3 regions of the Citricoccus sp. genome follow, and region 1 is predicted to be linked to each of the others. Evidence: predicted binding sites of a transcription regulator. Region 1 holds the regulator's gene; each other region holds the start of a gene.
The links. The regulator HrcA, encoded in region 1, represses chaperone genes, less so after heat shock. The targets are predictions, from matches to a motif close to TTNGCACTCGNNNNNNNCGAGTGCNAA.

Region 1 (2,185 bases):
CGCCGTTGGGGCCGCCGCCCGGGCCGGCCTCCCCCCGTCCGGCCAACTGGATGCGGGTGCCGGTGGCGACGCCGGCGGGGATCTTGATGGTCAGGGACGCGCGGTCGCGCACGCGGCCCTGGCCGTTGCACTCGCGGCAGGGATCCGGGATGACGGTGCCGAAGCCCTGGCACGCCGAACAGGTCTCGGCGGCCATCACCGTGCCCAGGATGGAACGGACGGGGCGGCGGATGGCGCCCTGGCCGTGGCAGATGGAACAGGTCTCGGGGTGGGTGCCGGGCCGGCAGCAGGAGCCGTCACACTCCGGGCAGACCACCGCGGTGTCCACCTCGAGGGTCTTGTCCACGCCGAACACGGCGTCCACCAGGTCGATCCGCGCGGTGATCAGCGCGTCCTGGCCGCGGCGGGACCGGCTCGCCGGGCCACGCCCGCCGCCGCCCATGCCGCCACCGCCCCCGAAGAACGTCTCGAAGATGTCCTGGAAGCCGCCGAAGTCACCCCCGCCGAATCCGCCCATGCCGCCGGTGCCGTTCTCGTGGCCGGTCGCGTCGTAGTTGCGCCGCTTGTCCTCGTCCGAGAGCACCTCGTAGGCGCGGGTGACCTCCTTGAACTGGTCTCCGGCCTCCGGGGCGGGGTTGACGTCGGGGTGGAGCTTGCGGGCCAGCTTGCGGTAGGCGCGCTTGATCTCCTCGGCAGAGGCGTCACGGCTGACGCCGAGGACCTCGTAGTGGTCTGCCACGGTGTGGGGTATTCCTTCCGGACGGGATTCGTGTTCGGGTCTGATGCGGCCCGGCAGTCTACTGGGACAGGATCCTGGACAGGTAGCGGGCGATGGCGCGGACCGCGGTCATCGTGCCGGGGTAGTCCATGCGGGTGGGTCCGACGACCCCGAGCTTGGCACCGGCCCCGGGTCCGTAACCGGCCGCGATGACCGAGGTCTCGGCCAGCGAACCGGTGTTCTCGGACCCGATGCGCACGCTCAGGCCCCGCACATCCTGCTCCATCTCGGTCAGCAGGCGCAACAGCACGACCTGCTCCTCGAGGGCCTCCAGGATGGGGCCGATCGAGTACGGGAAGTCCCCCGGTGACCGGGCCAGGTTGGCCGTGCCGGCCATGATGATGCGGTCCTCGCGCCGGGCTGCCAGCAACTGGTCCAGCTGGCCGGCCAGGACGCCCGCCAGTTCCCGGTCCTGCTCCGGCACGGTCGCCATGGCGGCCCGGAGCCCGTCGGCGGCCTGGACGGGGGTCAGGCCGTCGAGGTGGCGCAGGAACAGCTGCTTCAGGGCGTTCAGGGAGGTCTCCGAGACGTCCTGCTCGGTGGTGACGGCGCGCTGGTCCACCTGGCCGGAGGACAGGATCACCACCGCCAGGACGCGGCGGGGGGCCAGGGCGACCAGCTCCAGGTGCCGCACGGTGGAGGAGTCCAGGTGCGGGTACTGCAGCACGGCCACCTGGTGGGTCAGCTGGGAGAGCAGCCGGACGGTGCGGGACATCATCTCGTGCAGGTCATCGGAGGAGTCCAGCAGGGTCTGCACAGCCCGGCGCTCCGCGGCCGAGAGCGGCTTGACCTCGGAGATCTGGTCCACGAAGACGCGGTAGCCCTTGTCCGTCGGGATGCGCCCGGCCGAGGTGTGCGGGGCCACGATCAGCCCCTCGTCCTCCAGGGCGGCCATGTCATTGCGCACGGTCGCCGAGGACACGCCCAGCTGGTGGCGGTCCACGAGGGCCTTGGAGCCGACCGGTTCCCGGGAGGCCACGTAGTCCTCCACGATCGCCTGCAGCACCTGCATGCGGCGCGGCTGCTCGCTCATCTCACCCTCCCGTCGTCGGTCAGTGGTGCACCGGTCGTCCCGGCCATGCACTTAGCACTCGTCGAGTTCAAGTGCCAAGTCTAATACCTCTGTCCAGTCCGCTCCCGGCGCCTCCCGCCACCCGGTCGTGTCCGAGCCGTCCCGCTCCGCCCACGACCCGGTTCACGCCGGGCGCGAGCCGTTCCCCGGGTTCTCCGGGACGCCTTGCTAGCGTCGGGGCCCATGGAATGGAACAGCTGGGGACCCGGCACCCTGGACGGCGGCTTCCGGCCGGCGGCCCGCGCCGTGCCGGAGGTCCCCGCGGACCGCGGCACGGTCCTGGAGGACGCCGGCACGGGATTCACCGGGGCCGTCCTGCGGGTGGAGAAGTCCGG
Region 2 (2,185 bases), on a different contig from region 1:
ATGACTGAGTACCCGCGCGATCAGTTCGATGACGTGCCCGAATACCGCAACCGCAAGGGCGGCCATCGGGCCGTGGCGGAGCCGTCCGGCGGCACCGGCCCGTCCGGGCTGACCTGGATCTCGCTCGCCGCCGCCCTGGCCCTGGTGATCGGGGCGTTCTCGTACTTCATCCTGCCCACGCTGCGGGTCCAGGAGACCGCCCGGCCCGGTGCTGCGGAGGCGTCGGTGTCCGGGTCGGCGGCACCGGGGCAGGCAACCTCCCCGGGAATGACCCGGCCCGGTTCCGGGGCGGGGACCGCCGACCCGTCGGCCTCCGGCACGGCCAGGGCGGCGTCGTCGTCCGCGCCACCGGCCCGGTCTCCGGAACCCAGTACGACGCCGCGGAAGACCACGACCCCGCAGCCCACGAAGACGCCGGAACCCACGCCGACTCCCACGCAGACCCAGGAGCCTCAGACGGTGGACTACTCCTTCCCGGTGGAGGTCTACAACGCCTCCCGGGTCAACGGGCTGGCCGGCCGGGTCGGCGGCACCCTCTCCGGTTCCGGCTTCACGGTGGCCACCGCCGGGAACTGGTCGGGATACCCGGTGTCCTCCTCCGCGGTCTTCTACTCGTCGAACCCGGTCACCGCCCAGGCGGTCGCGGCCCGGCTCGGGCTGCCGGCGGTCTATGACGGGCGGATCCCCGGCATCGCCGTGGTGGTCACCGCGTCCTACGCCGGCTGACGTCCCGATGCGCACCCCGCGTTCCGGACGCGGATTCCCCTGCCCGCTGAACAACCGTCCGGGGCCCGGCCCGATGTTTGCACTCGGGTGTGCCGAGTGCTAAATATGGACTAGCACTCAGTGGTTCGGACTGCCAAGGCCCGCAGGCATGCGGGTGGTCCGCGCCACGAGTTTGACCTGAACGTGGTGAGGCCCGGCCCAGGGCCGTCCGTCGCGGGCACTGCACAGGTCGGTTGAACACTGCCAAGCAACGCCAAGGTCCAGAAAGGACAGTGCACACATGGCCAAGACCATTGCATTCGACGAAGAGGCGCGCCGCGGCCTGGAGAAGGGCCTGAACACCCTTGCCGACGCCGTCAAGGTGACCCTCGGCCCGCGCGGCCGCAACGTGGTGCTGGAGAAGAAGTGGGGCGCGCCCACCATCACCAACGACGGTGTCTCCATCGCCAAGGAGATCGAGCTCGAGGATCCGTACGAGAAGATCGGCGCCGAGCTCGTCAAGGAGGTCGCCAAGAAGACCGACGACGTCGCCGGCGACGGCACCACCACCGCCACCGTGCTGGCCCAGGCCCTGGTCAAGGAAGGCCTGCGCAACGTGGCCGCCGGCGCCGACCCGCTGTCCCTGAAGCGCGGCATCGAGAAGGCCGTGGAGGCCGTCACCGCCGAGCTCATCGCCTCCGCCAAGGAGATCGAGACCAAGGAGCAGATCGCCGCCACCGCGTCGATCTCCGCCGCCGACCCGCAGATCGGCGCCCTGATCGCCGAGGCCCTGGACAAGGTCGGCAAGGAGGGCGTCGTCACCGTCGAGGAGTCCCAGACCTTCGGCCTGGAGCTCGAGCTCACCGAGGGCATGCGCTTCGACAAGGGCTACATCTCCGGCTACTTCGTCACCGACGCGGAGCGCCAGGAGACCGTGCTGGAGGATCCGTACATCCTCATCGTCAACTCCAAGATCTCCAACGTGAAGGACATGGTGTCCCTGCTGGAGAAGGTCATGCAGTCCGGCAAGCCGCTGCTGATCATCGCCGAGGACGTCGAGGGCGAGGCCCTGGCCACCCTGGTGGTCAACAAGATCCGCGGCACCTTCAAGTCCGTGGCCGTCAAGGCCCCGGGCTTCGGCGACCGCCGCAAGGCCATGCTGGCCGACATCGCCATCCTCACCGGTGGCCAGGTCATCTCCGAGGAGGTCGGCCTCAAGCTGGAGAACGCCACCCTGGACCTGCTGGGCACCGCCCGCAAGGTCGTCGTCACCAAGGACGAGACCACCATCGTCGAGGGTGCCGGTGACGCCGAGGAGATCGCCGGACGGGTCAGCCAGATCCGTGCCGAGATCGAGAACACCGACTCCGACTACGACCGCGAGAAGCTGCAGGAGCGCCTGGCCAAGCTGGCCGGCGGCGTGGCCGTCATCAAGGCCGGTGCCGCCACCGAGGTGGAGCTCAAGGAGCGCAAGCACCGC
Region 3 (2,185 bases), on a different contig from region 1:
TTGTCCAGGCCGTAGCCGACGAGGTACCAGTCCGCGGGATCGAGGTAGATGACCTTGCCGTTCCGGGCCGCCTTCGTGCCGCTGACCAGGTCGTCGTCCAGCACGTCCTCGGCGGTGGCTCCCTGCCGGCCGAGGGCGGCGTCCTCGTCGATGACGAACAGGTTGTCCGGGTCGGCGTCGGCGATGAACTCGGGGGAGGCCGGAGCGCCGTCCGGGCCCTCGCCCATCACCGGGGTGGCGCTGGGCACGCCGAGCACGTCGTGGATCAGGCCGAAGCGGGACTCCGGGCCGAAGGCCGTGATCTCGCCGGATCCCGTCATCACCACCAGGCCGTTGGTGTTCCCGGCGTCCTTCAGCGTCACCCGGGCATCCTCGATCTTCGTCTCGATCTCGCGGAGCGCGGCCTGCACCTGCATCTCCCGGCCGAAGACCTCGCCCAGGGCGGTGGCGTTCTGGGTGAAGGACTCCATCGGTTCCGCGGGGTCCACGGACAGGTCGATGGTCGGGGCGATCCCGGACAGTTCGGGGTACGCGTCCGCGGTCGCCGCGGAGATGATGATCAGGTCCGGCTCCTCCTCGGCGATGACGTCCAGGTCAGGCTCCGTGAGGGAGCCGACTCGCACCTCCGCGCCGTCCGCCACGGACTGCAGCTCCTCGGGGTAGGGCGCATCCGGCACGCCGTCGGGCTGGATGCCCAGTGCGTTCAGGGAATCCAGGACCCCGAGGTCGAAGACGAAGACCTTCCCGGGATCGGCCGGGACCTCGGTGGTGCCCTGGGCGTGCTCCACGGTGACGGTCTCCGCGCCGGAGCCGGTGGGGGAGGGCGTGGTGGTACCGGGAGCCGTGCCGGATGGCGAGCCGGAGGTGGGCGGCTCGGCGGGCCCGCCGGTGCAGGCGGTCACGAGGACCAGGACCGCGGTCGAGGCGGCGAGCATCAGCGAGGCGCGGCGCAGCGCCCGGGGCCTCGGCCGGGGGCGTGCGGATCGGGGGGTGGTGGCGAGGGGCCCGTCCTGCGGGCCGTGCAGGGACACGATGGTCCTCCCGTGATCAGCGGAGCGGCGGAACCCGCGGCCGTCCGGGGCCCGGCAGGCCGGGGCGATCGCGTCCCCTCCATTGTGTCAGCCCGTGACCGGGTGCGGCCAGAGTCCTGGCCGCGTGCCGGGTCGCGGACCGGCGCTCCGCGCGGCTCCCGGGGACACGACTGGCACTCGCCTTGACCGAGTGCTAAGCCTCGTCCTAGAGTCATTTCTGGCACTCCGGGGCACCGGGTGCCAAGCCTGAAGGACCTGCCATCCGGCACCCGCGACGACGGTTGGCCAGCCTACGGCGCACAGCAGAATCCACTGACGCCGGTCGGACCCCCGTGGTCTGGCCCACCACAGAGAAGGAGAGTACAGACGTGTCTGTCTCCATCAAGCCCCTTGAGGATCGCATTGTTGTCCGTCCGCTGGAAGCCGAGCAGACCACCGCTTCCGGCCTGGTGATCCCGGACACCGCCAAGGAGAAGCCGCAGGAGGGCCAGGTCGTGGCCGTCGGCGCCGGCCGTGTCGATGACAACGGCAACCGCATCCCGGTCGATGTCGCCGAGGGCGACGTCGTGCTCTTCTCCAAGTACGGCGGCACCGAGGTCAAGGTCGGCGGCGAGGACTACCTCGTGCTGTCCGCCCGCGACGTGCTGGCCATCGTCACCAAGTGATCTTCCACCGGACCCGGTCCGTGCCCCCGCACGGCACCGCGTCCGGTTGACGCACCAGGCCCGGCCAGGCACTCCAGCCGGCCGGGCCTGATCGCGTCAGCGCCGACGTCGTGACCTTCCGGCCCCAGGGCCGCGGGAGGGCGCGACGCCGGCCCCCCACCTTCACCTCGACGCGGCGACCGGATGCCCGGCCGGGCCCGGAGCCGCCGTCCACACCCGAAAGGAGCTTCGTTCATGGCGAAGCAGCTTGCCTTCAACGATGAGGCCCGCCGCGCACTGCAGGCCGGCATCGACAAGTTGGCCGACACGGTCAAGGTCACCCTCGGCCCCAAGGGGCGCAACGTCGTCCTCGACAAGGCCTGGGGCGCACCCACCATCACCAACGACGGCGTGACCATCGCCCGTGACATCGAGCTGGACGACCCGTACGAGAACATGGGCGCCCAGCTGGCCAAGGAAGTGGCCACCAAGACCCAGGACGTCGCCGGC

Region 2: the regulator HrcA is predicted to act here: its motif matches at 803-829, upstream of groL (chaperonin GroEL).
Region 3: the regulator HrcA is predicted to act here: its motif matches at 1,202-1,228, upstream of groES (co-chaperone GroES).

What each region holds. Positions count from the first base shown of each region.
Region 1 covers NZ_DAOMPX010000034.1:14,713-16,897, reverse strand. The annotation lists gene dnaJ (molecular chaperone DnaJ) at 1-739, opposite strand, end outside; gene hrcA (heat-inducible transcriptional repressor HrcA) at 798-1,811, opposite strand; gene PLJ28_RS11085 (DUF3097 family protein) at 2,034-2,185, shown strand, end outside.
Region 2 covers NZ_DAOMPX010000019.1:30,962-33,146, forward strand. The annotation lists gene PLJ28_RS08110 (LytR C-terminal domain-containing protein) at 1-726, shown strand; gene groL (chaperonin GroEL) at 1,007-2,185, shown strand, end outside.
Region 3 covers NZ_DAOMPX010000027.1:3,741-5,925, forward strand. The annotation lists gene PLJ28_RS09855 (siderophore ABC transporter substrate-binding protein) at 1-1,031, opposite strand, end outside; gene groES (co-chaperone GroES) at 1,400-1,696, shown strand; gene groL (chaperonin GroEL) at 1,931-2,185, shown strand, end outside.